DNA from 4 places in the Azonexus sp. GW821-FHT04F04 genome. Region 1 is predicted to be linked to each of the others. Evidence: predicted binding sites of a transcription regulator. Region 1 holds the regulator's gene; each other region holds the start of a gene.
What was found. The regulator FNR, encoded in region 1, switches genes on or off when oxygen is low (the NO sensors DNR and NnrR bind a similar motif). The targets are predictions, from matches to a motif close to TTGANCTAGNTCAA.
Positions count from the first base shown of each region.

Region 1 (7,663 bases):
CAACCGGCACGCTTTCGCCCGGCCGAACGAGAAAAACGTCGCCCGGCATCAAGGCTTCGACCGGCATGTCGATCCACTGGCCATCGCGCTCGACGCGTGCCGTCTTCGGCTGCAGGCGGATCAGCGACTCGATGGCCTCCGAGGTCCGCGCCTTGGCCCGCGCTTCGAGCAACTTGCCGAGCAGGACCAGCGTGATGACCGCCGCCCCGCCTTCGAAATAGACATGCTGATCGAGCCCGAACAGCGTCACCACCGTCGAAAAGCCCCAAGCCATACTGGTCCCTAGCGCGACCAGCACATCCATATTGGCGCCGCCGCCACGCAGGGATTTGAAGCCGCCATCGTAGAAACGCCAGCCGATCCAGAACTGCACGGGCGTCGCCAACGCCAGCTGGAACCAGCGCGGCAATTCATTCATGTGGCCGTGTTCGCCGAACATGAAAAACATCTGGCCGACCAGCGGCAAGGTCAGCGCCACCGAAATCCAGAACCGCCGGATTTCGCTGCGGTAGACCAGCAATTTGGCGGCTTTTTCACGTTCGCGCGTTTGCCCGTCGACCACTGCAGCACTGAAACCGGCCTTGGCGACAGCCGCCACCACGGCAGCTTCATCAGCTCCGGCCGCAAGGCGAACTCGCGCCCGTTCGGCCGCCAGATTGACGTTGGCCTGCATGCCAGCCTGGCGGTTGAGTACCTTCTCGAGGCGCGCCGAACAGGCTGCGCAGGTCATGCCACCAATGGCAAACTCGACGACCCGGCCCGTTTCGGACTCAGTCATTTGACCAGCAGAACAGGACAAGGCGCCAGATGCAAAGTCCGGCTCGCCACGGACCCCATGACCAGCCCGGCAATACCGCCCCAGCCATGCGACCCCATGACGATCAGATCACAGGCCAAATCGCCAGCCACCCTGGCAATCACCTCGGCTGGCTGGCCGACGTGAATGTGCGTCGTATGAAAACGCCCGGCCGCGTCCAGCTTTTTCTGGGCCGCGGCCAGATGCTCCTGTCCCTCTTCCAGATAATAGGCATGCAGCGTTTCCTTGCCGACATGGGCTTGCACGCGACCAATCGGAATCGGCGCATGGACGTGCAGCAGGTGAATTTCCGGCACGTCGCGAAACCAGCTGACGTGGGTAATCAGGTGATCAACCGCGCGCAAGGAACATTCGGAACCATCAACCGGCAACAGGATTTTCATGATGTCATTTCCCGACTAAAGCTGGCCTGACAAATAGATCAGGCCGACGAATCCATATAGGCCAAAGCCTAGCACCAACAGGCCGGACAGGGTACGTACGACCGGCCGCCGGACGAATTCGTTCAGTCGCGCCAGGACGATGCCAGCCAACAATAGATTAGGTAGGGTTCCGAGGCCAAACGCCAGCATCATCAGGCCGCCACGCGTCGCCGAACCTGCCGTCAGCGCGCTGGCCAGCGCGCTATAGACCAGACCGCAAGGCAACCAGCCCCAGAGCAGGCCAAGCGGAAAAGCCTGGCCAACATTGCGTGCCGGCAGAAACCGCCGGGTCAGCGGTTGCAGATGGATCCACAGTTTTTGTCCGGCACGTTCGGTGAAAGCCAGCGCCCGCGTTACACCGAGCAGGTAAAGGCCAAGGGCCACCAGCATCAGATTGGCAATGAAATAAAGAATCAGCCGGGCCGGAACCTGCCCCTCCAGGCCCATGCTGGCCGCCCCGAGAGCCCCGGCAATGGCGCCGGCCACGCCATAGGACAGGATGCGCCCACCGTTGTAGGTGAAATGCATCGACCAGCGCGCCGTGACGCCCATCGACAAGGCGCCAACAATGCCGCCACACATGCCGACGCAATGGGTCCCGCCGAGCAGACCAACAAGAAAAAGTGCGAGAAAACCGGAATCAGGCATCGAACAGAATCAACAAAAGCAAAGCGGGCAGTTTAACTGCCCGCTTTGATTGCTGCACACCGCTCAGATAACTTTGGAGTAAGTCGCCCGCTGGCGACCAGCCCGCAGATAGCGGTCGAAGACCATCGAAATGATGCGCACCAGAAGACGTCCCGGCGGCAGGACAGTGATCCATTCGCGGTCGATCTTGAGCAACCCGGCCCGCTCCATTTCCTTCATGTCTTCCAGCTCTGCTGCAAAATACTCGCGGAAGTCGATCAGGTGAGCGCTTTCAATGCTTTCAATGGACAATTCGAAATGGCACATCAGGGCCTGGATGATGGAGCGACGCAGAATGTCGTCAGCCGTCAGTTCGATGCCACGGAACACCGGCAGGGAGCCAGTATCGAGCGCATCGTAGTACTCATCGGCGGTCTTGACATTCTGGTAGTAGCTCGGCCCGACCTTGCTGATCGACGAAATGCCGAAAGACAGCATGTCGCAGTCGGCATACGTCGAATAGCCCTGAAAATTGCGGTGCAGGCGGCCTTGGCGCTGAGCAACAGCCAGTTCATCATCGGGCTTGGCAAAGTGGTCCATGCCGATGAAAACGTAGCCTGCATCGGTCAGTTTCTTGATGGCCAGCGCCAGAATCTGCAACTTGGTATCGGCCGACGGCAGATCGGCATCGTTGATCCGGCGCTGCGGCTTGAACATGCTCGGCATGTGCGCGTAGTTGTAGATCGACAGGCGATCCGGATCCATCGCCAATACCCGCTCGATGGTCCGGTTGAAACCCATGACAGTCTGGTGCGGCAAGCCGTAGATCAGGTCCACAGAAACCGATTTGAAACCGTTGGCCCGTGCATCGCGGATCACGCTGTAGGTTTCTTCCTCGCTCTGCACGCGATTGACAGCGACCTGGACTTTTTCATCGAAATCCTGGACACCAACGCTCATCCGGTTGAAGCCGAGTTCGCCGAGTAGCGCAACGGTCGCCGTATCGACCTTGCGCGGATCGACTTCGATAGAGTATTCGCCGCCCTCAAGCAGCTTGAAGTGCTTGCGCGTTTCACCCATCAGTTGGCGCATTTCATCGTGCGACAGGAAGGTTGGTGTACCGCCACCCCAATGCAGCTGGATAACTTCGTGCTCACCATCGCGACCTTCCAGCGCCGCAGCCTGGATATCCAGCTCCTTTGCCAGATACCGGAGATATTTCGCGCTACGCCCGTGATCCTTGGTGATAATTTTGTTACACGCGCAGTAGTAGCAAATAGTGTTACAGAAAGGTATGTGGAAGTATAATGAGAGAGGTCGGCTTATGCCGCCGATATTCCGTTTGCCAAGCCAGACTTTCGCTGCCTCAGAATCGAAGGCCTCGACAAAGCGATCGGCCGTCGGATAAGACGTGTAACGGGGGCCGTTGACATCAAAACGGCGGATGATCTGGGGATCGAATACGAGGTTTTCAGTTGCGAAATTCATTAGGCCAGCCACTAAAAGTAGGTCTGATTATGTTCGGAAGGTTCGATTTTATGGTTGACTTGGATCAAGCGAATGCAGGTTGCGAATGGCTCAAACACACCCGTTAAATCAGGAAGTCACGCTGTCTGTTATCAAGACAGCCTGTTCCAATTGTAACCTGCGCGAACTGTGCCTGCCGTACGGTCTCAGCCTCGAAGAACTGGAACGTCTTGATGATCTGGTATCGACCCGCCGTCGGATCAAGCGCGGCGACCACCTCTACCGTGCCGGCGAAGTTTTTGATGCCATCTATGCGATTCGCAGCGGCTTCTTCAAGACCGATGTGCTGCTTGAAGATGGACGCGACCAGGTAACCGGCTTCCAGATGGCCGGCGAATTGCTCGGCCTCGATGGCATCAGTACCGAACACCACACCTGCAATGCCATCGCGCTCGAAGACAGCGAGATTTGCGCCATTCCGTTCTCGCGCCTGGAAGGCCTGTCGCGGGAGATCCACACGCTGCAGCATCATTTCCACAAGGTGATGAGCCGGGAAATCGTCCGCGACCACGGCGTCATGATGTTGCTTGGCACGATGCGCGCCGAGGAACGACTGGCTGCCTTCCTGCTCAATCTGTCACAGCGCTTCACGGCGCGCGGCTTTTCGCACGCCGAGTTTTACCTGCGAATGACGCGCGAGGAAATCGGCAGCTACCTCGGCCTCAAGCTCGAAACGGTGTCTCGCGCTTTCTCCCGCTTCCAGGAAGAAGGCCATATCGCCGTTCAGCAGAAACACATTCGCATCCTGAACGTGAACGGGCTGAAAGCCCTGATGAACCACCGCGCCTCCTGAGCGAGGCTTCTACCAGCGCAGGCGGGCTAGTTCCGCTGCGCGCAGGACAATCCTCTGTAACAACGATTCGGCACGCTGCCGGCCTGCCGTCGAGCCGCCAGGCGAACGATACGCCAAGTGGATCTCGGTCGGCTTTCCTACCAATGAATACAGGGCAATGGACAGCGGGCATAGCGTCAATTGCCGAGGGTCTTCGCGGACCAACTCAGCGGCCAGCAGGCTGCTGCAGAACTGGATGATTTCCGCTTCGCCGTAAGGAATCGCGCTGCCGCCGACAGCGGTGCGGGCCAGCATGTCGCGAAACGGCAGGATGCTGCCGACCACTAGGCCTTCGCTCTCGATAGCTTCGATCAGCCCGTCGTGGGCGGTCCGGAAATCGGAATTGCTCACCGTGACGACGACGGCGTCGTCTGCGACCGTTGGCAGGGAAATCCCGAGCAGCAACAGGAAAACCAGAAAAAAATGGGACGCCCCGTGGGACGTCCCAAACAGATGTACAGAAAACATCTGACGCAAGAGTTCGTTGCCTGGACGCTTCAATGGAAAAGCGAACCGTCCGGGCAAATCAGCGATTTAGAACGAGTGCTTCATACCGATGGCCAGGCCGTTGATGCCGGCGCTGGTACCGGAGCTGTTGCCCATCGGGTTGATGGTGTAGGCCGCATTGGTGTCGTTCTTGATGTGCGCGTAGTCAGCGTACAGTTCGGTACGCTTGGACAGGGCGTAGCGTGCGCCGAGGCCGATCTTCCAGGCATCGCGGTCGGTCAGGGTCTTGTCCTTGACCTGGCCGAACATGCCGAGCACGGAGAACTTGCCGACCGGCACGGTGGCGCCGATGAACCAGTTGCGACGATCATACTTCTGGTTGGCCGCCAGACCGAAGGCAGCGGTAGCGAAGGTCGTGTTGCCGCCGATGAACGAGTTCACATCGCCCTTGATGACGTCATAGACGCCGCTGACCTTGACTACGCCGAAGTCGTAGGAAGCGCCGGCGGTGGCAACGTAGAGGCGGGAATTGTCGTAACCGACGGCCCGGGTGGTTTCATAGTCGAGATCGATGCTCAGCGGGCCGTTGGCGTAGATCAGGTTGGCCGACAGCAGACGGTCGTCACCGTTGTTGCCCGTGGTGGTCGCGGTCATCGGCGAGTGGACGGCATTCAGGCTGCCTTCGGCGCCCTGGGTGTTGGTGGCGGTGGCCAGGATCACGGTGAAGCCGCTGAAGGACGGCGAGATGTAGGCGATGGCGTTGGCTGCGCGGTCGTACTGGGTGGTCATCGAGGTCAGGCTGGCGACCGAGTAGTTGCCGAACGGGCTGTACTTGCCGTAGATGCCGTAACGGATGCCGTCGAGGTAACCGGCAACGGCAGTACCGAAACCGCCGGTCACGCCGACGTACTGGTGGCCGGCAGAAGCCAGGCCGGTACTGGTGTCCGGGCTGATGCGGTATTGCAGGTCGAACAGGGCCTTGAGGCCGTTGCCCAGATCCTCGACGCCCTTGAAGCCGATGTGGCTCTGCGAAGCAGCGCTTTGCAGGTCGTACTGCGACTGGCCGCTGGCGACTGCGCCGTTGCTGCCTTGACGGAACATGACACCCATATCGACGTTACCGTAGATGGTGACGTTGGATTGTGCGAAGGCTGCACCGGACGTAACAGCTGCAACAGCCAGCGCGATAAGTTTTTTCTGCATTGAATTGCTCCTCAATCATCTTTTGTGTGAATGAACCCCGAAGCGAGTACCGCTCCGTACGAATCTTCCCTCTCCCAACCCCGAGGGCAGTGTTCCGCGCTATGTAATTGCGAAGGCCGTGCCAGCCCGTCAAAAAACCCCGTGATTTTTCTGCAAAGTCCGCTAGCACTTGGATTTCAGGCCTTTTTCCCGGTTGACCGTGGCAATCATCCGAACATGCTGACGCGTTCAGTTTCTGGACAATTGCTGCGTCGCTGAGCCAAAACGAAACAGTGTTCAGCGTTTCAGCAGGCGTAAAAAAGCCCGACCGGGGCCGGGCTTGAGCGGGGGAATGGAGGTGCTCAAAAAGTATATCGCGCGCTCACGCCGGCCAGCCAGGTGCGCCCCGGCGCCGCTTCGTAGTAGCGGCTGTTGCCGTCGCCGACGATGACCGAGCCGACGTACTGGCGATCGAAAATGTTGTCAAAGCGCAGGAAGGTACGCAGGTTGAGGTCGCCGACCTTGCGGTCGACACCGAAGCGCAGGTTGGCGATGGCGTAGCCCGGCGCTGCCTGCCTGGTGTTGGTGTCCTCGACGTAAACCTTGCTCCGGGCGATGCCCTCGACGGCGGCATGGAAGCCGCTGGCCGGATGTTTCCAGGCCAGTTCGCCGAACAGGCTCTGGGCAGGAACGCCGGGCAGACGGTTGTCAGCATTGATCAGTCCGGACGAGGTGGTGAAGGCTTCGTCGTAACGGGCGTCGAGGAAGGTATAGGCGATGCGGGTCGACAGGTTGTTGGCCCAGCGGCTGTCGAGCCCGGCTTCGAGACCACGGCGCAGGGTCTGGCCTGCATTGCGGTAGGTTGTCCGGCCCCCGGAGGCCGAATCGACGACCAGTTCATCCTCGGTTTCGATCTGGAAGACCGCCACGTCAATCCGACTATCGTTGCCGATAAAGGCCTTGAGACCGGTTTCGTAGTGCGTACTGGTCGACGGCTTTAGGTTGTAGCTGAAGGTGCCGCCGGGTCCGGAATAGAACAACTCGTTGAAAGTCGGCGCCTCGAAGCCGCGCGCCGCGCTGGCGTAGATGTTCACCGTTGGCGTCAGGCGGAACATCGCGGCGATGGTCGGCGTCGTCTTCTCGTAGCTGACGCTGCCACCATCGTTGCCGTTGCTCAGATAGGCGTCCTTGACGTTGAATGAAACCTGGCTGTGGCGAACGCCACCACTGAAGGTCCAGCGCTCGCCCTGCCATTCGGCCTGGGCGTACTGGTCGAAGCTGGCGACGCGATCCTCTTCGGCGCGACGCTGGACGCCCTTGACGCCGAGCGTGGCGCCGATGAAATTCTCGTAACCGCGCCGGTTGTCGATCGACTGCTCGTAGTCGACCCCGACCGTCGTCGTCAGCTTGCCGCCGGCCAGCTGGAAGCGGCCGATCCAGCGCGTCGAGGCACCAGCGAAGTCACGGTCAAAATCGATGATGCCGCCGGAGTGCTTCGGATTGCCTTGCGGGCCGGGCGGAATCGACTGGTACTGAATGGTCGAGCGCTGCCCGGCGTAGGCCGAGGCCTGCACCGAATGATCGCCAAAACGGTGCTCGTAGGTCAGCCCGCCCTGCATGTGGTCGATGCTCTTGCGCGTGTTGTAGTCAAGCGCCGGCTGGGCAACGCTGCGCGGATCAGCCTGGTAGCCTGCCCAGGTCTGGCCTTGCGGGTCTTCGGCCGTCTGCTTGAAGCTGTTGGCGATGAAAGTCAGCTTGCCGTCCTGGCTCGGCCGGTAGGTCAGCTTGACCATGGTCTGGTCGCGTTCG
Region 1 is NZ_JBWKSX010000005.1:53,330-60,992, forward strand. Features, by position in the region: gene AC07TV_RS11600 (heavy metal translocating P-type ATPase) at 1-778, opposite strand, end outside; gene AC07TV_RS11605 (universal stress protein) at 775-1,200, opposite strand; gene AC07TV_RS11610 (sulfite exporter TauE/SafE family protein) at 1,216-1,887, opposite strand; gene hemN (oxygen-independent coproporphyrinogen III oxidase) at 1,951-3,354, opposite strand; gene fnr (fumarate/nitrate reduction transcriptional regulator Fnr) at 3,440-4,186, shown strand; gene AC07TV_RS11625 (DUF302 domain-containing protein) at 4,196-4,630, opposite strand; gene AC07TV_RS11630 (porin) at 4,760-5,875, opposite strand; gene AC07TV_RS11635 (TonB-dependent receptor family protein) at 6,217-7,663, opposite strand, start outside.

Region 2 (7,663 bases), on a different contig from region 1:
CACCGGCGAACTCTGGCGGCTCGGCACCGCCAGCCGTACCGACAAGCTGACGTTCCAGTACAGCACCGATGCCTCCTCGCTGACAACCGGCACTTATCTTGACTTCAGCGCACTGGACTTCGTGACTCCAAACACGACAGGCCCCGGCGCAAAAAATGGCAACGACGCAGCGAACGCCATGGCCATCAGTGCCACCATCGCCGGCTTGGACATTGCCGCCCTCTCGAGTTTCTGGATCCGCTGGTCCGACATTGATGCCAGCGGCGCGGACGACGGACTGGCCATCGACGACTTCTCGCTGGCTGCCCGCGGCGCCGTCGTGCCAGCAGCCCTCACCGTGCCGGAACCGGGTTCACTGGCGCTGGCCGGCATCGCCCTGGTCGGCCTGCTGACCACCCGCCGATTGCGTATTCGCGCGATATCTACCAGGGCCATGGCTCGGTCTACGCCATCGACCTGATTCGCCCCGAGGGCAATAGCGGGATCGGTGTCGGGGCCATTGCCGGCACGGTGATCAGCACAGCGGGCGACGCCCTGCTCGGTCATCAGATTGAAAAAGCGAAGCAGCCACAAAGGTGACCAGTTCCGGCTGACCATCCGGATGGAAAACGGTGGCGCCGTTCGGCGCTATTGATCTACCGACTCAACAAAGGCCGGCTGGACCAGGAACTGCGGGGTTTGTTATTGCTCATTGTCCCCGTTCTCCTGGTCTTTACTTGCCAACACTCGGCCTAATGGACGCCGGCCACGTTCTTGTGGGAGCTATGCTCCTGCTCTTCCTGCTTGGCGTGCTGCATTGCGTAATGCCAGATGTAGACCGCCATGACCAGAATGAAACCAATGGTGATCAAGCTGAGTATGCCGATGTCGGACGTGAATAAGAGTTCCCATGCCATGAGTCTTCTCCAGTAATGGTGAATAGGGATGAATTCGTTTTGCTGCCCGTGTTTATGTGCAAGACATATGCCCGGTGCTCACCGGGTCAAAAACACGGGACCCGAACGACAGGAAAATGACCCGACAGGAAAGACTGAGATCACCAGTACGAGGGGCGAAATGGCTATTTGCCATGGCCTTCATCACTGTGATTCATGACTTTTCCGCTTGCGCAAAATCAGGATTTTTGCCGTCACCCGACTGACATTTATGTCAATCAACAGCCATGCGCCGCCAGAAATGGCACAAACCACCCTACCCGCCGGCAGGTCAGCGAATACCTGAGCCGAGCTGGTTCTGCCCCCCGAACTCTTCCTCGCAGTTGACGAAGCAGTCGGGTTGGAAGCCGGCATTTCCCCTGCTGTGACGCATTCCCGGTTCGCAGCGTGTTCAAGGAAAAGTCGTCGAATTTCAATGGCGGTCGTTCGACGCCTCTTCCCCTGGGAGGAAAGGAAGAGACGCCTTCAGGTACAACCGGCTTCCGGATAGCTTTATAGCCAGATACGTGCCAAAAGCATATCCGCAACCAGAACCGTTTTTAATCAACAACTTAAATATTTACAGGCAAAAATAATCCGACATTTACGTCAAAATTGTCAGCCAAGATTGACAACGCGCCCCTGCCACGGTCAACCGGAAATTTCGCGGAAAATTGAAATGGCGTTCAATGGCTAGTGCCCTCTGATTTCGTGATCTTGTTCCAGACGTTGTACTTGCCGACCGGCTTCTTCATCGGCAGGCGCTTCACTTCCTTGAGCGTCGCAGCATCGTAGATGATCAGCGCGCCGTCCATGTCCCACAGGCTGGCCAGCACGTACTTGCCGTCTTTCGTAAACTCGACGTGAGCGAAGGTTTTGCCCGGCTCGGGCTTGAGCTCGGCGACAACTTCCAGCGTTTCCTTGTCGATTATTTGCATGGTGTCCTTGAACTCCTTGCTCATCATCGAATCGGTCCACGCGTAGCGACTGTTTTCGTGGCTACGCATGAAAAACCCGGGGCCGCGCGTCTTGATTTGCTTGATTGTTTTCCAGCTCTGCATGTCGATGATGCTGATCAGGCCTTCGTTGAGATTCGGCGTTGCCATCACGGTCTTGCCTTGCCACTGCCAACTGATGCCGGAGCCCAAGTGCGGCATGCCGGGTAACTGGAGATCAGCGATTTTCTTGCGCGCATCGAGGTTGACCACCTGGCCGGTCACTGCCGCCTTGGTGTCATTGCGCGAAGCCCCCATCACCTCGTCGTAACCCTGGGTGAAATAGAAATCGTCGAGGTAATCGTCGAGCTGCGTGCGCTGCGGGTTGAGGAAGCCGGGAACGAAGCTGCCTTCCTTGTACTTGAAATCGTGAATCATGCCGACCGGTATGTCGTCGGCCTTCGGGTTGTACGAGATTTCCCAGACCTCTTTCACATCCTTTAGCGCGGCGACGAAACTCTGGCGTGGCGAGGCGTCGTAGACGGCCGAGACGCGCGATGTCACCTTGCCGTCCTTGTCACTGACCGGCAGGATTTTCTGCAGCTTGAGATCGGCGTCGAGGATGACCAGGCTGTGCGGCAGGTAGTTGGCCACCGCCACCCACTTACCGTCGCCCGATACCGCGGCGTTACGCGTGTTGATGCCGGCGCGCACCTCGGCAATCACCTTCAAATTCCACAGATCGAACTTAGTGATCCAGCCATCACGTGAGGCGAAGAAGACGTAGCGACCATCCGGCGTGAATTTGGGCCCGCCGTGCAGGGCAAAGCGCGACTGAAAGCGGTGGATCGGCTCCAGCTTGTCGCCGTCGAGGATGGACACATGGTGATCGCCGCTTTCGACGACGACGAACAGGTTGAGCGGATCGGCCGTGAACTGCGGTTTGTCGGGCAGGCTGCCCGGTGCGTGATTGACGAGGCGCGAGGCGTTGATTTCCTTCTCGCCCCAGGCCGGCATCGGCTTGATCGGCGTGTAGGCGTAATCGACCAGCGCCTTGATCTCGTCGGCCGCCAGCGTCTGGCCAATGCCGAGCATCTGCGTCGCCGGCCGGCCGTCGCGAATCACTTTTTCGGCCTCCGGCTTGCGCAGGCGGGCAAGGTTTTCCGGGATCAGCGCCGGACCAATGCCGCCCAGCCGGTCGGCACCATGGCAGGCGGCGCAATGCTGCCGATAATTTGCCGCCACATCGGCTGCTTCGGCCAACTGGGCCATGCCGAACAGAAAATAGGCGGCAAAGCCGGCCGGAATCAGGATTCGCCAATTCATACGCCAATTTCCTCATCGGAAAGATAGCAGCCCGGGTCTTCCGCCCAGGCATCGCCAGTCATCTGCTGCGCGCGGACGCGGGTATTGCCGTTGCAGACACCGAGGTAAGCACACGCCCCGCACCTTCCCTTGACTGCGCGCGGCTGCTGTTTCAGGCCGGCCATCAGCGCATCCGAGGTATCCGGCCAGATCTGCGAAAACGGCCGATCCTTGACGTTGCCCAGGTTGTGGTGCCACCACATGGTGTCCGGATGCACGTTGCCGAGGTTGTCGATATTGGCGACATTGATCCCCGACGAATTGCCGCCCCACTGGCGCAGCTTGGCCTCGACATGCGCCGCGCTTTCCGGGAAGCGCCGGCGCACCCAGTGCAGGAAATAGACACCATCGGCATCGTTGTTGCCGGTCGTGAATTCCTTGTTCAGCCCGCGCTGGTTGTACTCCCAGCAGGTATCGAAGAGCAGGTCCATCGCCGAGCGCGTTAGCTGGTATTGCGCGTCGTCCTTGCGGTTCTTGTTGCCCCGCCCGGCATAGTTGAGGTGCGAGAAATAAAAGCGGTCGATGCCTTCGTCCTCGACCAATTTGAGCAGAACGGGCAAGTCGTGTGCGTTGTCCTGCGTCATCGTGAAGCGCACACCGATTTTCAAACCCAGATCGCGGCACAGCCGGATGCCCTTCAGCGAGGCCTCGAAAGCGCCGTCCATGCGCCGGAATTTGTCGTGCGTCTCGGCAATGCCGTCCAGAGAAACACCAACGTAGTTGAAATCACACTCGGCAATCCGGTCGATATTGCTTTCGTCGATCAGCGTTCCGTTTGACGACAACCCGACGTAAAAGCCCTGCGCCTTGGCCCGTTTGGCGATGTCGTAGATATCCGGCCGGAGCAGCGGCTCGCCGCCGGACAGAATCAGCACTGGCACCTTGAAGCCCCGGAGGTCGTCCATCACCGTAAAAACCTGCTCGGTGCTCAGTTCGCCGGGGAAATTGGTGTCAGCCGAAATTGAATAACAATGCTTGCAAGTCAGGTTGCAGCGCCGGATCAGGTTCCAGATCACCACCGGACCGGGCGGATTTCGCTTGGGACCGAGCGTCGTCGGCTCGGCGATTTCCTGCATGTATTGGGAGATACGAAACATGAACGTCCTTGTTCTGGTCTTTCGGCCATTCAACGGCAGCCCGCCCCCTCATTCCTTGATACGAGTCAACCGCAGGAATATTGAGGCGTTAGATGGGCACCCCTAGCCCTGCGGTATACTTCGCCAATGAATCAGAATGCACAAAATCTGGCCGGCAACGACCCAGCCCTTCCCAGCCGCTGGGCTGCGGAGCTTGAGGCAAAACTGGCCGCTGGCGAAAAGATCCAGGCCTGGGTCGAGATAGACCTCGACAATCGACTGCGGTTCGCTTCCGGCCTGGTAATCGTTACCGACCGCCGTTTTCTCGCCTATGCCCCAGGCAACACGAGCTGGCAGGAATGGCCGCTGCGCAGCGGGCTGACCCTCAATCACAACGATCACGCTGGGGTCGGCGCGCTTGAACTGGTTGACGAAAAGGGCCTGCTCGCCACCTGGCGCTACACGCTGGCCAAGAACCTGGCCGCCCTGCGCGTCATCGCCGAATTCGACCTCAACCGCGCCAGCATTGCCTCCGGCCAGCCTGTTCAGCGGTCGACCGAAGACTGCTGCCCGACCTGCAAGACACCGCTGCCACCGGGCGAAGACGAATGCCCGATCTGCAACCGCGAAGCCACGGTGGCACCGTCCACCTGGACGCTTTTCCGCCTCTGGCGCTTTGCCCGCCCCTACCGCTGGCAGCTGATTCTGGGTTTTGCCCTGACGCTGGCGTCGACTGCCGCCCAACTGGTGCCGCCCTACCTGACCATGCCGCTCATGGATGAGGTGCTGATCCCCTTCCAGAACGGCAAGCCGATCGACTGGTCACTGGTCGGCATGTACCTCGGCGGGCTGTTCGGCGCCGCCGTGCTGGCCTGGGGCCTGGGCTGGATCCGCACCTACATCCTGTCGCTGGTCTCCGAGCGAATGGGCCGCGACCTGCGCACACAAACCTACGACCACCTGCTCGGGCTGTCGCTCGAATATTTCGGCGGCAAGCGTACCGGCGACCTGATGGCGCGCATCGGCAACGAAACCGACCGCATCAACATCTTCCTCTCGCTCGACCTGCTCAACTTCGCCACCGACGTGCTGATGATCACGATGACGGCCGTCATCCTGTTCAGCATCAACCCGTGGCTGGCCCTCGTCACCCTGTTGCCGCTGCCGATCATCGGCTGGCTGATCCACTTCGTGCGCGAAAAACTGCGCACCGGCTTCGAAAAGATCGACCGCGTCTGGGCCGAAGTGACCAACGTGCTGGCCGACACCATCCCCGGCATCCGCGTCGTCAAGGCCTTTGCCCAGGAAAAGCGCGAAGGCGAGCGTTTCCGCGCGGCCAACGAGCACAACCTGCAGATGAACGACAAGCTCAACAAGACCTGGTCGGTGTTCACTCCGACCGTCACCCTGCTCACCGAAGTCGGCCTGCTTGTCGTCTGGGTCTTCGGCATCTGGCAAATTTCCAAGGGGGCCAGCACCGTCGGCGTGCTCACCGCCTTCCTCGCCTACATCGGCCGCTTCTACACCCGCCTCGACTCAATGAGCCGCATCGTCTCGGCCACCCAGCGCGCCGCATCGAGCACCAAACGCATTTTCGACATCCTCGACCACGTGTCGAGCGTCCCCGAGCCAACCAACCCGGTGCACCTCGAAAAAGTCACCGGCCAGCTCGAACTCAAGAAAGCCAGCTTCCGCTATGGCACGCGCTCGGTTACCCGCGACGTCGATCTGGTCATCCAGCCCGGCGAAATGATCGGTCTGGTCGGTCATTCCGGCTCCGGCAAATCAACGCTGGTCAACCTGATCTGCCGCTTCTACGACGTTTCCGAAGGCCAGGTGTTGATCGACGGCGTCGACGTCCGCTCGGTGCCGGTCGCCGAATTCCGCCAGCACATTGGCCTCGTGTTGCAGGAACCCTTCCTGTTCTTCGGCACCATCGCCGACAACATCGCCTACGGCAAGCCGGGCGCGACGCGCCAGGAAATCATCGCCGCTGCCCGCGCCGCCCATGCCCACGAATTCATCCTGCGCCTGCCGCACGGCTACGACTCGCTGGTCGGCGAACGCGGCCAGGGCCTGTCCGGCGGCGAGCGCCAGCGTATCTCCATCGCGCGTGCCCTGTTGATTGACCCGCGCATCCTGATCCTCGATGAAGCGACCTCGGCGGTCGATACCGAAACCGAGAAGGAAATCCAGAAAGCGCTCGACAACCTCGTCAAGGGCCGCACCACCATCGCCATCGCCCACCGCCTGAGCACGCTGCGCAAGGCCGACCGGCTGGTTGTCATGGATCGTGGCCGGATCGTCGAAGTCGGCAACCACGACCAGTTGATGGCCGTTGAAGGCCATTACTTCAAGCTCTACATGGCCCAGGCCCGCAACGTCGATACCGAGCCAGAATTGCCGCGCTCGACCAGCCTGCCCAAAACTCACGCGGAATAAGCCCATGTCGAACGCCAATTTCCAACTGCAACGCGATTCCTACGGTCGACTGGTTTTAACGGCCGAAAATGGAGACGTCCACGAAGGCGTCACGCCGGTTCGGGCTTTCCCCATCGCCGCTCCCGACGAAGGCTTGTCGCTGGTCAATTACGAAGGCCATGAAGTCGCCTGGATCGACAGCCTCGCCGACCTGCCGCCAGCCATCGCCGACTTGATCGAGGCCGACCTGGCCAGTCGCGAGTTTGTCCCGGAAATCGAAGGCATCGACGCCGTGTCCAGCTTCGCCTGCCCAAGCACCTGGCGACTACGCACCAATCGCGGCCCGGCCGAGCTGATCCTCAAGGGCGAGGAAGACATCCGGCGTCTGAGCCAGACGCGTCTGCTCATCGCCGACGCCCACGGAATCCAGTTCCTGATCCGCGATCTGAACAAGCTGGACCGACACAGCCGCAAGCTTCTCGACCGCTTCCTGTAACGCTTTGTCCTGTTGAGTGACATTTTTAGACGGCGGTCAGCCGCAAGCGGACGAAAGCGTTAATAATGCTGAAATCAAACATTCATCACCGCAGGCCAACGGAGCCAGAGCCAAGAGCATGAAGAAAAAGGACATCATTTTCCGGGACACGATTTCACTGCGTGGCCCCAATATCTGGACCTACCCCCCGGTCATCGAGACCTGGATCGACATCGGCGAACTTGAAGACTATCCCTCGGACAAGATTCCCGGCCTTTACGAGCGCCTCAGCGCCTGGCTGCCGGGCCTCGTCGAGCATCGCTGCAACTACGGCGAACACGGCGGTTTCCTGCGCCGCCTCAAGGAAGGCACGTGGGCCGGCCACATCCTCGAGCACATCGTGCTCGAACTGATGACCCTGGCTGGCCTGCCCGACGGTTTCGGCCGTACCCGCGAAACCACGACGCGTGGCGTCTA
Region 2 is NZ_JBWKSX010000001.1:1,056,427-1,064,089, reverse strand. Features, by position in the region: gene AC07TV_RS05190 (PEP-CTERM sorting domain-containing protein) at 1-460, shown strand, start outside; gene AC07TV_RS05185 (DUF3149 domain-containing protein) at 732-896, opposite strand; gene AC07TV_RS05180 (cytochrome D1 domain-containing protein) at 1,601-3,175, opposite strand; gene nirJ (heme d1 biosynthesis radical SAM protein NirJ) at 3,172-4,311, opposite strand; gene AC07TV_RS05170 (cyanophycin metabolism-associated ABC transporter) at 4,438-6,732, shown strand; gene AC07TV_RS05165 (cyanophycin metabolism-associated DUF1854 family protein) at 6,737-7,207, shown strand; gene AC07TV_RS05160 (cyanophycin synthetase) at 7,326-7,663, shown strand, end outside.
Region 2: nirJ (heme d1 biosynthesis radical SAM protein NirJ) is a predicted target of FNR. The motif match lies at 4,367-4,380, and genes of this name have one in related genera.

Region 3 (7,663 bases), on a different contig from region 1:
TGACGTGGTAATTGGTCAGGATGTAGCCATTTGGGCTGACGATGACACCGGAGCCGAGGCCGGAGTTGCGCTGCGGCTGACCTTCCGGGCGCTCGCCGAAAAAGTGGCGAAAAATCGGGTCGTCGAACAGCGGGTGACGTTGCTGTTTGATTTCCTGGGTCGTGTAGATGTGGACAACAGAAGGCAGCGCGGCGCGAGCAGCTTCGCGATACGAGCCGGTCGGCGCAACTTTGTCGTCGTCACTGCTGGTCGGCGCTTCCTGCACTGCCAGGACCGCTTGGCGCTGTGGCAACCACTCCGGTTTGAGCGTGGTGACGACGAACAGAATGGCCAGCGCAACGGTGACCGTTTGTGCAAAAATCAGCCACAACCTCTGCATGGAAATTGTCTCGATGAAACGTGAAGAATTGTTGGAGTATCTGGACGGGCTGTTGATGCCCGGAAAGTTCCGGGATTATTGCCCAAACGGCCTGCAAGTGGAAGGCAGATCCGAGATCAGCCGTATTGTGAGCGGCGTCACGGCCAGCCAGGCGCTGCTCGATGCTGCGGTTGAGCGCGATGCCGATGCCATTGTGGTGCACCACGGATATTTCTGGAAAGGCGAGGATGGCCGGGTCACCGGTATCCGGCGCAAGCGCCTGGCGACGTTGCTTGCCAATGACATTAACCTGCTGGCTTACCACTTGCCGCTTGATGCCCACCCGGAGCTCGGCAATAACGCCCAGTTGGCGAGCCGGCTCGGCTGGATCCCGGATGGTCGTTTTGGCGAGCAGGATATCGCCTGGCTGGGAACGCTGGCCGAGCCTTGCGACTTGACTACGCTGGCGGTGAAAGTGGCGGCAGGTCTCGGGCGTGAGCCGATGGTCATCGGCGATGGCGCACGAACTATTCGGCGGATCGGCTGGTGCTCAGGTGGAGCGCAGGGGTATTTCGAGCAGGCCATCGCGCTGGGTGTCGATGCCTTCATGTCCGGCGAAATTTCGGAACAAACCGTCCATCTGGCCCGCGAGAGCGGCGTGGCCTATCTGGCGGCTGGGCATCATGCCACCGAGCGTTATGGGGTGCAGGCGCTGGCCGGGCATCTGGCTCAACAGTTTGGCATCAGCTGCGAATTCGTTGATGTGGATAACCCGGTCTAGGCGGTTTCGGGTTTTGCCGGAAATGCGGCAAAACCCGATTTCAAATTTGGCCAAAAATTCTGGTTGACCGTGGCAATGACGGCTGGCGGCGTTGGACGAGAAAGCGCGACCGGCTCACCCTGGCTTCTACCCGGTCAAGCCGCTGCCGGCCGGCGTGGTTTGGCGATGCGCGGCGGAACGGGATTGAAGCTGCGTGCTTTGTCGTGCCGGCGGCTGACCAGATGGGCGACGCCGGCTGAGACACTGCCGCCGAGCAGAAGGCCGATCAGCAGTTCGAGCCAGCCGTCGCGGCTGGCTGTGCTACGGGGCGGAGCTTGCGGCGTGGCGGCCTCGACACTGGGCAGGATGCCGGGCGTTGCCTGTTGTGCCTGCATGTCCTGCAATTTTTCCCGCACGGCACGCGATTCGGCGCTCAGGGCCACGGCGGTATTCAGTTTGTCCACTTCCTGATTGAGCAGATGCAGCGTCGTCTCCATCTTGAGCAGGCGTTCGTCGAGCTCATTGACGGGGGCAAGTGGATCGCCGGCGCTCGGTGGCGGCAGATCGTCGAGAGCGGCGCCGAGGACAATCCGGTCCTTGCTGCTGGCCATGCCGGCCAGCGTGTCGCGCGGCAGCGGTTTCTTGGGTTTCGCTGCGGCACGTTCCCGGCGAGGCTGGGTGGCGGACTGGTCTGGCGACGCGCTGTCGGTCGTTGCGTTGTCGCTGAAACGTTCGGCCCGGGCGCGACGGGGCCGGACTTCGCGTGGCAAAGGGGCCGCAACCTCGACCGGCGGCTCGCTGTCGCCGACCGAGGCTGGCGGAGCCGGCAGCAGCACATATTCGCGTTGCACATCCAGACCGCAGCCGGCGCGCAGGCTGATGACGACGATCGGCTCGTCGATGGCCTTGCCGCCGGTGAGGATCAGTCGGTAATCCTGGCCAATGCGCACGAGGCGTGTCCGGGCGCCGGTGACGACAGGAAAATCGGCGCCGGGAACGGGGCCGAGGGTGAAGCAGGCGGCATCAAGGGATTCGCCGCCGGAGATGATCGGGATGTCGGCGCGTAGAGCCTCGCCGATGCGCGAATGAAGGTTGATTTCGCCGAGTCCGACGGCGCTCGCCGCGCCCGAGATAATTGCCATGCTAAGCAGTCCGTGGCGCAGCAGTCGTGAAACGATCATCCGGCGTTCTATGTCAATTGGTTTTCGGGTGGCGAAACTTTATCACCGGGCTGGCCGGGGGCGGGTGAAATGTTGCACACTTTCAGCCCTGATCACCGACCGTGGAGCTTTCCCATGAACCTCGCCTTCCCGCCGCATCCATTCGCCACCTTGCCGATTGCCGGGAGTGAGCAGCGCTTTCCAGTCCGCCGGATATTTTGCGTCGGCCGCAACTATGCCGACCACGCGCGCGAGATGGGGGCGATCGATCAGGCCGAGGGGCGCGAGCCGCCGTTTTTCTTTACCAAGCCGGGCGACGCGGTGCTTGGTGGCGAGGGCGAAATCAGCGTCGCCTATCCACAACTGACCAACAACCTCCATCACGAAGTCGAAATGGTCGTCGCCCTCGGCGCGGGCGGGGCGAATGTTGCGGTCGACGCGGCAAATGGCCTGATTTTCGGCTACGCCGTCGGCCTCGATCTGACGCGCCGCGACATGCAGGCGAAGGCCAAGGAAAAGAGCCATCCGTGGGACATGAGCAAGGGTTTCGACCAGTCGGCGGTAGCCGGGGCGATTTGCCCGGCAGCGCTCAGCGGGCATCCCGCCACCGGCCGCATCTGGCTGACGGTAAATGGCCAGGTGCGCCAGGAGGGCGATTTGTCGGCCATGATGTGGAAGGTCGCCGAAATCATTGCCAACCTGTCGACGCTGGTTCGCCTGGAAGCCGGCGACCTGATCTATACGGGAACGCCGGCCGGGGTTGGTCCGCTGGTGCGCGGTGACGTGCTGGAAGGCGGCGTCGATGGGGTCGGCACGTTGCGCGCCCGGATCGTTTGAGGCATGAGTCCCCGCCCTGGCGGGGATTCGGTGGTCGTCCTTACTTCGGCCGTTTGTCGATAACCCGTCTGGCCTTGCCGATCGAACGCTCGACACCGCCTTCTTCGACGATGTCGATCTTGGCCGAAATGCCGATGTAGGACTTGATGTGGTGCTGCAGGTCGTGCGCCACGAATTCCTTTTCCGGCCCGCTGGCAAACTGGAACTCGCGCTTCAGCTCGACATTGACCTTCATCGAATCGAGGTGGCCGTCGCGGCTGACTTCGATGACGTAATGCGGCGACAGTTTCGGCTGCTTGAGGATCAGCTCCTCGATCTGCGACGGGAAGACATTGACGCCGCGGATGATCAGCATGTCGTCCGAGCGGCCGGTGATCTTGCCGATCCGGCGCATCGAGCGCGAGGTCGGGGCGAGCAGACGGGTCAGGTCGCGCGTCCGGTAGCGGATGACCGGCATCGCTTCCTTGGTCAGCGAGGTGAACACCAGTTCGCCCTGGCTGCCTTCGGGCAGCACTTCGCCGGTGATCGGGTCGATGATTTCCGGGTAGAAATGGTCTTCCCAGATGACCGGACCATCCTTGCTTTCGGCGCATTCGTTGGCGACGCCCGGGCCGATCACTTCCGACAGGCCATAGATGTCGATGGCGTCGATGTCGAAGGCGTTCTCGATCTCGCCGCGCATCGCGTCGGTCCACGGCTCGGCCCCGTGGATGCCGATGCGCAACGCGGTGCTGCGCGGGTCGATGCCCTGACGACGGAATTCGTCGGCGATGTTGAGCATGTACGACGGCGTGACCATGATGATGTTCGGCTTGAAGTCGCAGATCAGCTGGACCTGCTTTTCGGTCTGCCCGCCGGACATCGGAATCACTGTACAGCCCAGCTTCTCGGCACCGTAATGGGCACCCAGACCGCCGGTGAACAGGCCGTAGCCGTAGGCGACATGGACGATGTCGCCGGGCCGGCCACCCGATGCGTAGATCGAACGGGCGATCAGGTCGGCCCAGGTGGCGATGTCGTTCTGCGTGTAGCCGACGACGGTCGGCTTGCCGGTCGTGCCACTTGAGGCGTGAATGCGCGCTACCTTCTCGCGCGGCACGGCGAACATGTTGTACGGGTAGTTGTCGCGCAGATCCTGCTTGGTGGTAAACGGAAACTTGGCAAGATCGGCCAGCGATTTCAGGTCGTCCGGATGGACGCCGGCCGCGTCGAACTTGGCTTTGTAATACGGTACGTTGTGGTAAACGTGGTTCAGCGTCCACTTCAGGCGCTCGGTTTGCAGGGCGACGATTTCGTCGCGGCTGGCGTTCTCTATGGCGTGCAGGCCCAGGCTCATTGTTCTCTCCCTCCGGAACCGCAAATTCTGAAGCGGCAGCCGGGGAGGGCGGTTGAGGCAGATCAACTACGCCCGATTTTAATTTTGGCCCTTTTTTACGGTAGACCGTAGCAAGCCCGGTTGACCGTGGAAACCTGCAGGCGGGGCCGGTTGGCCGCGTTATGCGACAATCCTGCCCCATGTTTCGTGCCGCCGCGCGTGGCCTGATTGGCCACGCCCTCCCCATCCTGATCGCCCAGTTGTCCTCCATCGGCATGATGGTGGTCGACACCGCCGTGCTTGGCCATGTCAGCTCGCTCGATCTGGCCGCCGTGGCGATTGGCGGCGGCATCCACGTTTCGGTCGTTTTTGCGCTGGTCGGCATTCTGCAAGCGGTGTCGCCGGTCGTCGCCCATCTGCACGGCGCCGGGCGCGATGACGAAGTGGCCGGCGTTCTCCAGCAAGGTTTCTGGCTGGCCATGCTGCTTGCCGTGCCGGGCATTCTGTTCCTGACCCATCCCGGCGCCGTGCTTGGCATGGCCGACATGGATGCGGCGGTTGACGCCAAGGTTCGTCAATATCTCACCCTGCTCGCCTGGGGCTTGCCGGCTTCCTTGTTCTACCGGACGTTCTGGGCTTTCTGCAATGCGCTGGGCAAACCGCGGGTGCTCATGGGCATCGGCCTGTTGAGCCTGGCCTTGCACGCCTTGCTGGCTTGGGGCTTCGCCCTGCAAGGCTGGCTCGGCGCACCACTCGGCGTCGCCGGTTGTGCATTGTCCAATATCCTGATCGGCTGGCTGGCCTGTGTCAGCGCCGCCGCCTATCTCGCCTTCGGGCCACTCGGCCGGCGTTATCGGCCATTCTCCAACTGGCAAGCGCCGCACTGGGCCACCTGGCGCGACCTGCTGCGCATAGGCGTCCCGATGGGTTTGTCCAACCTGGTCGAAATCACCTCGTTCACACTGATCGCCCTGTTCGTCGCCTCGCTCGGGGCGACAGTGGTCGCTGGCCATCGCATCGTTGCCAACCTGTCGGCCCTGATCTACATGATGCCGCTGTCGCTCGGCATCGCTACCATGGCCGCCGTCGGTCAGGCGGTGGGCGCGCACGACGCGGCGCGGGCACGGGCGACCATCCGCGCCGGGCTGATCCTGGCCGGCGCCTCGTCTTCCGTTGTCGGATTTTTGCTCTGGCTCACCGCCAAGCCGCTGGTCGCCGCTTATACCGATGATCCTGCCGTGCGCGCCGTGGCCATGAGCCTGATCATCTATGTCGCCATCTATCAGTTCTTCGACGCGCTGCAGACCATAGCCGGCCACGTTTTGCGGGCCTACCGGGTGACTTTCGTGCCGATGCTGGTGCAGATTTTCTGCTTCTGGGGCATCGGTCTGCTCGGTGGCGCCTGGCTCTGTTACCGAGGGGCAACGCCCCTTGGCGTCGCCGGTTTCTGGCTGGGTGCCGCGCTCAGTCTGCTACTCGCTGCAGCGATGCTGCTGCCCTTGTTGCGCAAGGTGGTTGTGGCTACGGAATCAATGCCGTAATTATGAATTTCGGCCTGCAAAGTTTTTGGGGCTATGTGGTAAGATTTTGAGTTCAAGCCGGTATAACCGGGTGGGGTCGGGGGAAGTTTCGGCCACTGCTCATTGCTCGCAACTCAACTAAACGCAAGGAAAGCGCATGAAAATTCACGAATATCAGGGCAAACAACTCCTGAAAAAATTCGGCGTTACGGTTCCGCGCGGGATTCACTGCACGACCGTCGAAGACGCAGTCAAGGCAGCTGAAACCCTGGGCGGCAAGGTCTGGGTCGTCAAAGCCCAGATTCACGCCGGTGGCCGTGGCAAGGGCGGTGGCGTCAAGGTCGCAACTTCGCTGGAAAAAGTGCGCGAGTACGCCGGCCAGATTCTCGGCATGCAGCTGATCACGCACCAGACCGGTCCGGAAGGCCAGAAGGTTCGTCACCTGCTGATCGAAGAAGGTGCTGACATCCAGCACGAGTACTACGTTGCCGCGCTGACTGATCGCGCCACGCAGTCCGTCGCCATCATGGCCTCCTACGAAGGCGGCATGGATATCGAAGAAGTTGCCCACAAAACCCCGGAAAAGATCGTCAAGGTTTTCGTCAACCCGCTGGTCGGCCTGACCGACGAGCAGGGCATGTTCCTGGCCAAGGGTATGGGCATGCAGGAAGCCTCGATTCCGCAGTGTATCGACACGCTCAAGAAGCTCTACACCTGCTACATGGAAACGGATGCTTCGCTGGCTGAAATCAATCCGCTGATCCACGAAGGTGACGGCACCGTCAAGGCCATCGACGCCAAGTTCAACTTCGACTCCAATGCGCTGTATCGTCAGCCGGAAATCGTCGCCATGCGCGACCTGGACGAAGAAGATCCGGACGAAGTCGAAGCCTCCCAGTTTGATCTGGCCTATATCTCGCTCGACGGCAACATCGGCTGCCTGGTGAACGGTGCCGGTCTGGCCATGGCCACCATGGACACCATCAAGCTGTTCGGCGCCGAGCCGGCCAACTTCCTCGACGTCGGCGGTGGCGCCACGACCGAGAAGGTGACTGAAGCCTTCAAGATCATGCTCAAGAACCCGAAGGTCAAGGGCATCCTGGTCAACATCTTCGGCGGCATCATGAAGTGCGACACGATTGCCGAAGGTGTTGTTGCTGCAGCCAAGCTGACCCACCTGAGCGTGCCGCTCGTTGTGCGCATGAAGGGCACCAACGAAGATTTGGGCAAGAAGATCCTCAAGGATTCCGGTCTGCCGATCATTTCTGCCGATTCCATGGCCGAAGCCGCCACCAAGATCGTTGCTGCGGTCAAGTAAGGAGCTATTGAATGTCCATTTTCATCAATAAGAACACCCGCATCATCACCCAGGGCATCACCGGCAAGACCGGCCAGTTCCATACGGAAAAGTGCCAGGAATACGCAAACGGCAAGGAATGTTTCGTTGCCGGCGTGAACCCGAAGAAGGCTGGCGAAAGCATCTTCAATATTCCTATCTTCGGTTCCGTCAAGGAAGCTGCGGCCGAAACCGGCGCCACCGTTTCCGTCATCTACGTGCCGCCCCCGGGTGCTGCCGCTGCGATCTGGGAAGCCGTTGAAGCCGACCTCGATCTGGCCATCTGTATCACCGAAGGCATCCCTGTTCGCGACATGCTCATCCTGCGCAACAAGATGAAGGCCAAGGAAGCTGCCGGCGGCAAGAAGACCCTGCTG
Region 3 is NZ_JBWKSX010000001.1:932,082-939,744, forward strand. Features, by position in the region: gene AC07TV_RS04575 (Do family serine endopeptidase) at 1-379, opposite strand, end outside; gene AC07TV_RS04580 (Nif3-like dinuclear metal center hexameric protein) at 393-1,139, shown strand; gene AC07TV_RS04585 (type IV pilus assembly protein FimV) at 1,274-2,260, opposite strand; gene AC07TV_RS04590 (fumarylacetoacetate hydrolase family protein) at 2,414-3,115, shown strand; gene paaK (phenylacetate--CoA ligase PaaK) at 3,156-4,451, opposite strand; gene AC07TV_RS04600 (MATE family efflux transporter) at 4,631-5,971, shown strand; gene sucC (ADP-forming succinate--CoA ligase subunit beta) at 6,108-7,268, shown strand; gene sucD (succinate--CoA ligase subunit alpha) at 7,280-7,663, shown strand, end outside.
Region 3: paaK (phenylacetate--CoA ligase PaaK) is a predicted target of FNR. The motif match lies at 4,504-4,517, and genes of this name have one in related genera.

Region 4 (7,663 bases), on a different contig from region 1:
AGAAACGCCCGTCTCAAACGCGGAAAAATCCAACCGCCCAGCACCATCGCCATGGATTTGCATGGCACGGATCGGCGCCATTCTTGACGCATCCAGGTGGCGCCATGCCCCGATTGATTCAAGGAACGAGACGTTGGCCGGACTGATGGCGTAAATACGCGAATCCCAGCCATCGGGAAGATGCGGGGGATTGTTTTCGACGAGGGCGATACGCAAGCGCGTGTCGCGCAAGGCCAACGCCAGGCTGGCGCCGGCCAGCCCTCCGCCAACGATGATCAGATCAAACTGCTGCATGACGGCGATTATGCCGCTTCAGAAGAATGAAACAAGCAGATCAGGCGGGAGTGCCACCGCCACCGCCTGTTTGCGGCTTGTTCTGGCGCGGTCGGCGATTATTGTTGGTACGCGGGCGATGTTTCTTTTGTTGTTGACCAACACCGCCACCGGTGCCGGCATTGCCGCCCGGCTTGCCATGCTGCATGTTGCCGCGGCCGGGATTGCCGCCAAGCGGCTCATTTCCGGAAACACGGTTACCCGGAGCTAGCTGAATTTCCAGCTCGATGATTTCGTCCCACTGCTCGTCGGTTCGATCACGCTCGGGGATCGAAAGGAGGTCACGCAAGCGGCGACGCGTATCAGGCGGCGGGGCTACCGTAACGGGAGCTTCGGGGGGATTTTCTGGATTCGGATTGTTCATTGCAACTTAAAAAAAGCGGAGCCCGTCGAAGACGACCCCCGCATTCCATAACACTGGATTACTTCTTTTTGGCAGCCGCGGTCTTCTTGGCTGCGACCGAGGCCTTGAAAGCCGTACCAGCAGTAAATTTCGGAACCGTGGTAGCGGGAATTTTCAGCGTAGCGCCGGTTTTGGGATTCTTGCCGGTGCGCGCTGCGCGCTTGGCGGACTTGAAAGTGCCGAAGCCGACGAGTGTAACAGACTCCCCCTTGGTCACGGTCTTTACCACCGCGCCGATGATGGCCGACAGCGCCTTGTCGGCAGCGGCCTTGGTTATACCAGCTTCTTTTGCAGCAACTTCGACCAGCTCGGATTTATTCATCTAAGTGCCTCCTAGTTACCTATCAATGTTTAAGAAAACTGGCCGTCGGAACGGCAGCACGACAAAAGTAGCATACCTTTTTGAATAAGTGTTGCCCTGAGAGCGCCTATTTGCAGGCGATTGCGTGAATATTTGTAATTTTCATACGCATGGACGCCCTTTCAGGCAAAAAACAACAAACCCGGCGCTCGGCCGGGTTTGCCTTGATGCCATCAGCAAAGGGATTATTTGGCTGCGGGCTTCTCTTCTTCCTTGGCTGCATCAGCCGGTTTTTCACCGTGCGTGATGGCCACTGCACCGTCGTTTTGCTTGCCAATATGCTGGTCGATTGCCGGCAACTGGTGAGCAATACCCTTGTGGCAGTCGATACAGGTCTTACCTTCGGTGAAGGCTTGCGGATGCTGCTTGGCAGCCCGGTTGCCCTGCTCGGTGTAATCCATGTAGTCGTAACGATGGCAGTTGCGGCACTCCTGCGAGTCGTTCGCCTTCATGCGCTTCCATTCGTTCTGGGCAAGCTGGGCGCGCTTGGCATTGAATTTCTCAGGCGTATCGATCGTTCCGAGAATCTTGTGCAGCACTTCGTTGGAAGCCTGGATCTTGCGGATCATCTTCGGGCCCCATTCCTTTGGCACGTGACAATCAGGACAGGTGGCGCGGACCCCGGTGCGGTTCGTGTAGTGCACCGTGTTCTGGTACTCGCGGAAGACGTTTTCCTCCATCTCGTGGCAGGAGATACAGAACGACTCCTTGTTGGTCGCCTCGAGAGCCCAGTTGAAGCCTCCCCAGAAAACGATACCGGCGGCAAACAGGCCAAATACGGTGACCAGCCCGATGCGCTTGACCCATGCGGGCGTGAATTTATCCAGACTCATCATTCCCCCTTCTTGGCTGCCGGTTTATAGGTATTGGCGACGAGTGGCTTGGCGTCGAATTGTGGTACGTGGCACTGCATGCAGAAATAACGACGTGGCGAAATGTTGGATTGCTTCTTGTCTTCGCGGTCGAGATAGTGCGACTTGGCCACCTTGGTGGCGCCGGTTTCCTCGGCCCGCTCCTTCGAATGGCAATCCATGCACTTGTTGAAGTTCTGGGTGATGTTGTAACCCTTGATGCCGTGCGGGATCAGCGGCGGCTGTTTCTGGAAATTACGAGGAATCACGGCCTGCTCCTTTTCGGGCCGGAACATATCGACCTTGGCACTCCCCTCGATCGACTCGATGCCGATCTCATTCACTCGCAATTCCTGCGCGCTGACGCCGCCAACTCCCCCCAGGAGCATGCCGGCGGCCAAGGCCAGAGCAGTGATCAATCTCATATTCATTACCTCCGATGAGCGAGTGGAGACGACGCTCCATTCGCTTTTTGGCTCATTTTTCGGGTTGACCGTGGAATCAACCGTTTTTTCTCCGGGAAATCAATCAGGCCCGGGTGACCTTGACGGCGCACTTCTTGTAGTCCGTTTCTTTTGAAATCGGGCAGGTCGCATCCAGCGTCAACTTGTTTACCAGGCGACCGGCGTCGAAGAACGGGATGAAGACCAGGCCACGCGGCGGTTTGTTGCGGCCGCGCGTCTCGATGCGCAATTGGATTTCTCCGCGCCGCGACGCCACCTTGACTTCCATACCGCGCTGCAAGCCACGTGCCTTGGCGTCATCCGGGTGCATGAAGACGACCGCATCGGGGAACGCCTTGTACAGCTCAGGAACGCGGCGGGTCATCGTGCCGGTGTGCCAATGTTCGAGCACACGGCCGGTAGACAGCCACATGTCGAATTCCTTGTCCGGCGATTCGGCGGGCGGCTGGTAAGGCAGCGCAAAAATGACCGCCTTGCCGTCCTTGTGACCGTAGAACTTAACGCCCTCGCCCTTCTTGACGTACGGGTCATAACCTTCGCGGAAGCGCCACAGCGTTTCCTTGCCGCCGACGACCGGCCAACGCAGGCCGCGGGCCTGGTGGTAGGTATCGAAGGGGGCCAGATCGTGGCCGTGACCGCGACCAAAAGCGGCGTATTCCTCGAACAGCCCCTTCTGGATATAGAAACCGAGCAACTTCGAGTCTTCATTGTCGAAGCCGGCAGCAATTTCACTCAGCTTGTACTTGTTCACCACACCATTGGCGTAGAGCACGTCGAACAATGTCTTGCCCTTGAGCTTTGGTGCCTTGGCGACCAGCTCGGCCGGCCAGACTTCCTCGACCTTGAACCGCTTGGAAAACTCCATCAACTGCCAGACGTCGGAACGAGCCTCGCCCGGCGCCTTGACCTGCTGCCGCCAGAACTGGGTGCGCCGTTCGGCGTTGCCGTAGGCGCCTTCCTTCTCGACCCACATGGCGGTCGGCAGGATTAGGTCGGCCGCCATCGCCGAGACCGTCGGATACGGGTCGGAGACGACGATGAAGTTCTCCGGCCGGCGCCAGCCCGGATAAAGCTCTTCGTTGATGTTCGGCCCGGCCTGCATGTTGTTGTTGCACTGCTGCCAATAGAAATTGACCTTGCCGTCCTTGAGGGCGCGCGCCATGGCCACGGCATGCAGGCCAACCTTGTCGGGGATCGTGCCTTCCGGCAGTTGCCACAGCTCTTCGGTGTGCTTGCGATGCTCCGGATTGGTGACGACCATGTCGGCCGGCAGGCGATGCGAGAAGGTACCGACTTCGCGTGCCGTGCCACAAGCAGAGGGCTGACCGGTCAGCGAGAACGGGCTGTTGCCCGGCTCGGATATCTTGCCGGTCAGCAGATGGATGTTGTAAACGAGGTTATTAGCCCAGGTACCACGGGTGTGCTGGTTGAAGCCCATGGTCCAGAAGGAAACGATCTTGACCTTGGGATCGGCATACAGCTCAGCCAGGGCCTTGAGATCCTTCTCGGCGACGCCGGACAGCTTGGAAACTTTCTCGGCGGTGTATTCGGAAACGAATTTCTTGAACTCATCAAAGGTGATCGGATCGGACTTGCCGGTATCGCCCTTCGGTTTGCCATCAGCGCCAGGGTAACCGTTGCTCGTCGCATCCTTTTCCAGGGCGTGGGTCGGCCGCAGGCCGTAGCCGATGTCGGTGGCGCTCTTCTTGAAATTGATGTTCTTGTCGACGAAAGCCTGATTCACCTTGCCGGTCTGGATGATGTAGTTGGCGATGTAATTGAGGATCGCCAAGTCCGTCTGCGGCTTGAAGATCATCGGGATGTCGGCCAGCTCGTAGGAGCGGTGCTCGAAGGTCGACAGCACGGCAACCTTGACGCCCTTGTTCGACAACTTGCGGTCGGTGATGCGCGTCCACAGGATCGGATGCATCTCGGCCATGTTCGAACCCCACAGCACGAAGGCGTCGGCATGCTCGATGTCGTCATAGCAGCCCATCGGCTCGTCAATGCCGAAAGTGCGCATGAAGCCGGCAACGGCCGAAGCCATGCAATGGCGGGCATTGGGGTCGAGGTTATTGGTGCGGAAACCAGCCTTCATGAGCTTGGCGGCGGCGTAGCCTTCCCACACCGTCCACTGACCCGAGCCGAACATGGCCAGGCCGTTCGGCCCCTTGGCCTTGAGCGTCGCCTTGGCCTTTTCTTCCATGATGTCGAAGGCCTGCTTCCAGGAGATCGGCGCGAAGTCGCCGTTCTTGTCGTACTTGCCATCCTTCATGCGCAGCAATGGCGTCTTCAGACGATCGGCGCCATACATGATCTTCGACAGGAAATAGCCCTTGATGCAGTTCAGGCCACGGTTGACCGGCGCATCCGGGTCGCCTTGGGTAGCCACCACGCGTCCGTCCTGGGTCCCGACCAGCACCCCGCAACCCGTGCCACAGAAACGGCATGCCGCCTTGTCCCAACGAATCTCGTCCTTGCCCTGGGCCACGGCCGAACCGGGCGCGGACAAACCTGCCGCTGACATGGCCGCCGCAGCTGCGTTGGCCTTGATGAAATCGCGTCGATTGAGCTTCACGCCTGTACCTCCTCGGTATCTACTGGTTCGTCGTCGCTGTATTGATAGACCATGGCCACCGATGCGACGCCGGGCACACCATGCAGGGCTACATATTTATCTGCAGCCGAATTCGTGTCGTCATCCTCCAGAGTGACGACCACCTTTCCCTCCGGGCTCCGGGCATGAATATCCACCCCGGGCATCAGGAGCAGTGCTTCGCATGCCTCGTAAAGGCGTTCCGGAGCAATGTACAAAATGGCGCTGGAAATGTTCATCCGGCCGACCTCCTCAAGCTTCGGCAGCCCAATGCCGCCACAGAAAGCACTGTTCCCGATACAGCCGAGTATTTAATTGATGTGCATCAATTTCATTCAGTCGGAGGGTCGCGACTAGTTCCAATGGCGGGCGCAAACTAGTACTTTTTAGCTAATCGCCAACCTGCCGACAAGAATAGCCGCCACCTATCGCCAATATTTGATCAATCAATTGGCCCGATCAACCTAGCGCCCCTAATATGGCGTTGTGTTCAATTTCCAACACCCACTCAGGAGAAAACAATGTCGCTTATCAACACCCAGGTTCAACCGTTCAAGGCCCAAGCTTTCCACAACGGCAAGTTCATCGAAGTCACCGAAGCCAGCCTCAAGGGCAAATGGTCTGTCGTGATCTTCATGCCGGCCGCCTTCACCTTCAACTGCCCGACCGAAATCGAAGATGCCGCCAACAACTACGCCGAATTCCAGAAGGCCGGCGCCGAGGTGTACATCGTCACCACCGACACCCATTTTTCGCACAAGGTCTGGCACGAAACCTCGCCGGCCGTCAGCAAGGCCCAGTTCCCGCTGGTCGGCGACCCGACTCACCAACTGACCCGCGCCTTCGACGTGCATATCGATGAAGAAGGCCTGGCCCTGCGCGGCACCTTCGTCATCAATCCGGATGGCGTCATCAAGACCGTCGAAATCCACTCCAACGAAATCGCCCGTGACGTCTCCGAAACGCTGCGCAAGCTGAAGGCCGCCCAATACACCGCCGCCCATCCGGGTGAAGTCTGCCCGGCCAAGTGGAAGGAAGGCGAAAAGACGCTGGCTCCGTCGCTGGACCTGGTTGGCAAGATCTAAGTAGTTAGCAGCAAACAGGGTCGAGCGGCAAACGCCGCTCGATCATTTGGATTTCAGCGAAATTTTCCGGTTGACCGTGGAATTTCAGTGAAATTCAGCTCAGGGAGAACAACATGCTAGACAGCAACATCAAGGCCCAACTCACGGCCTATCTCGAAAAACTGCAACGCCCGATCGAACTCGTCGCCTCGCTCGACGATAGTGCCAAGGCCCAGGAAATGCGCGACCTGCTGGTCGATATCGCCGAACTCTCGGCCAAGGTCAGCCTGCGTGAAGACGGCACCGCTGCCTTGCGCCCATCCTTCGCCATCGGCCTGCCCGGCGAAACGCCGCGCATTACCTTTGCCGGCATCCCGATGGGCCACGAATTCACCTCGCTCGTCCTCGCCCTGCTGCAGACCGGCGGCCATCCGCCCAAGGTCGAACAATCCGTCATTGACCAGATCAAGGCCCTGCCCGGCACCTTCAATTTCGAGACCTTCATCTCGCTGTCCTGCCACAACTGCCCGGACGTCGTGCAGGCGCTCAACCTGATGGCCGTCCTCAACCCCGGCGTGACGAGCACGATGATCGACGGCGCCATGTTCCAGGACGTGGTCAATGCCCGCCAGATCATGGCCGTACCGACCACTTACCTCAACGGTGCCGAATTCGGCGCCGGCCGCATGCTCATCGAGGAAATCCTCGCCAAGGTCGACACCGGCGCCGCCGCTCGCGCCGCCGAGGCGCTCGGCCAGAAGGAAGCCTTCGACGTCCTCGTCGTCGGCGGCGGGCCGGCCGGTGCTGCGGCAGCCGTCTACGCTGCCCGCAAAGGTATCCGCACCGGCATCCTGGCCGAGCGTTTCGGCGGTCAGGTCATGGACACGCTAGGCATCGAAAACTTCATCTCGGTCAGCCATACCGAAGGACCGAAGCTGGTCGCAGCGCTGGAACAACACGTCAAGGACTATGAAGTCGACATCATGACCCTGCAACGCGCCGCCAAACTCGTGCCGGCCAGCGAAGCCGGCGGCTTGGTCGAAATCCAGCTCGAAAACGGCGCCTCGCTCAAATCAAAATCCGTCATCCTCGCCACCGGCGCCCGCTGGCGCGAAATGAACGTACCCGGCGAGCAGGAATACAAGGCCAAGGGCGTCTGCTTCTGCCCGCACTGCGACGGCCCGCTGTTCAAGGGCAAGCGCGTTGCCGTCATCGGCGGCGGCAACTCCGGCGTCGAAGCCGCCATCGATCTGGCCGGCATCGTTGCCCACGTCACGCTGCTCGAATTCGCCGACACCCTCCGCGCCGACGCCGTTCTGCAGAAAAAGCTCTACAGCCTGCCCAACGTCACCGTCATCAAGTCAGCGCAAACGACCGAAGTCACCGGTGACGGCCAGAAGGTCAACGGCATCACCTACAAGGACCGCGTTACGGAAGAGATCAAGCACGTCGAACTCGAAGGCATCTTCGTCCAGATCGGCCTGCTGCCCAACACCGACTGGCTCAAGGGCTCGCTCAACCTGAGCCGCTTCGGCGAAATCGAAATCGACGCGAAGGGCCAGACCTCGCTTCCCGGCGTCTTCGCCGCCGG
Region 4 is NZ_JBWKSX010000001.1:782,520-790,182, reverse strand. Features, by position in the region: gene AC07TV_RS03850 (UbiH/UbiF family hydroxylase) at 1-294, opposite strand, end outside; gene AC07TV_RS03845 (hypothetical protein) at 335-622, opposite strand; gene AC07TV_RS03840 (HU family DNA-binding protein) at 756-1,058, opposite strand; gene AC07TV_RS03835 (NapC/NirT family cytochrome c) at 1,283-1,930, opposite strand; gene AC07TV_RS03830 (nitrate reductase cytochrome c-type subunit) at 1,930-2,373, opposite strand; gene napA (nitrate reductase catalytic subunit NapA) at 2,477-4,990, opposite strand; gene AC07TV_RS03820 (chaperone NapD) at 4,987-5,247, opposite strand; gene ahpC (alkyl hydroperoxide reductase subunit C) at 5,530-6,093, shown strand; gene ahpF (alkyl hydroperoxide reductase subunit F) at 6,207-7,663, shown strand, end outside.
Region 4: AC07TV_RS03820 (chaperone NapD) is a predicted target of FNR. The motif match lies at 5,324-5,337, and genes of this name have one in related genera.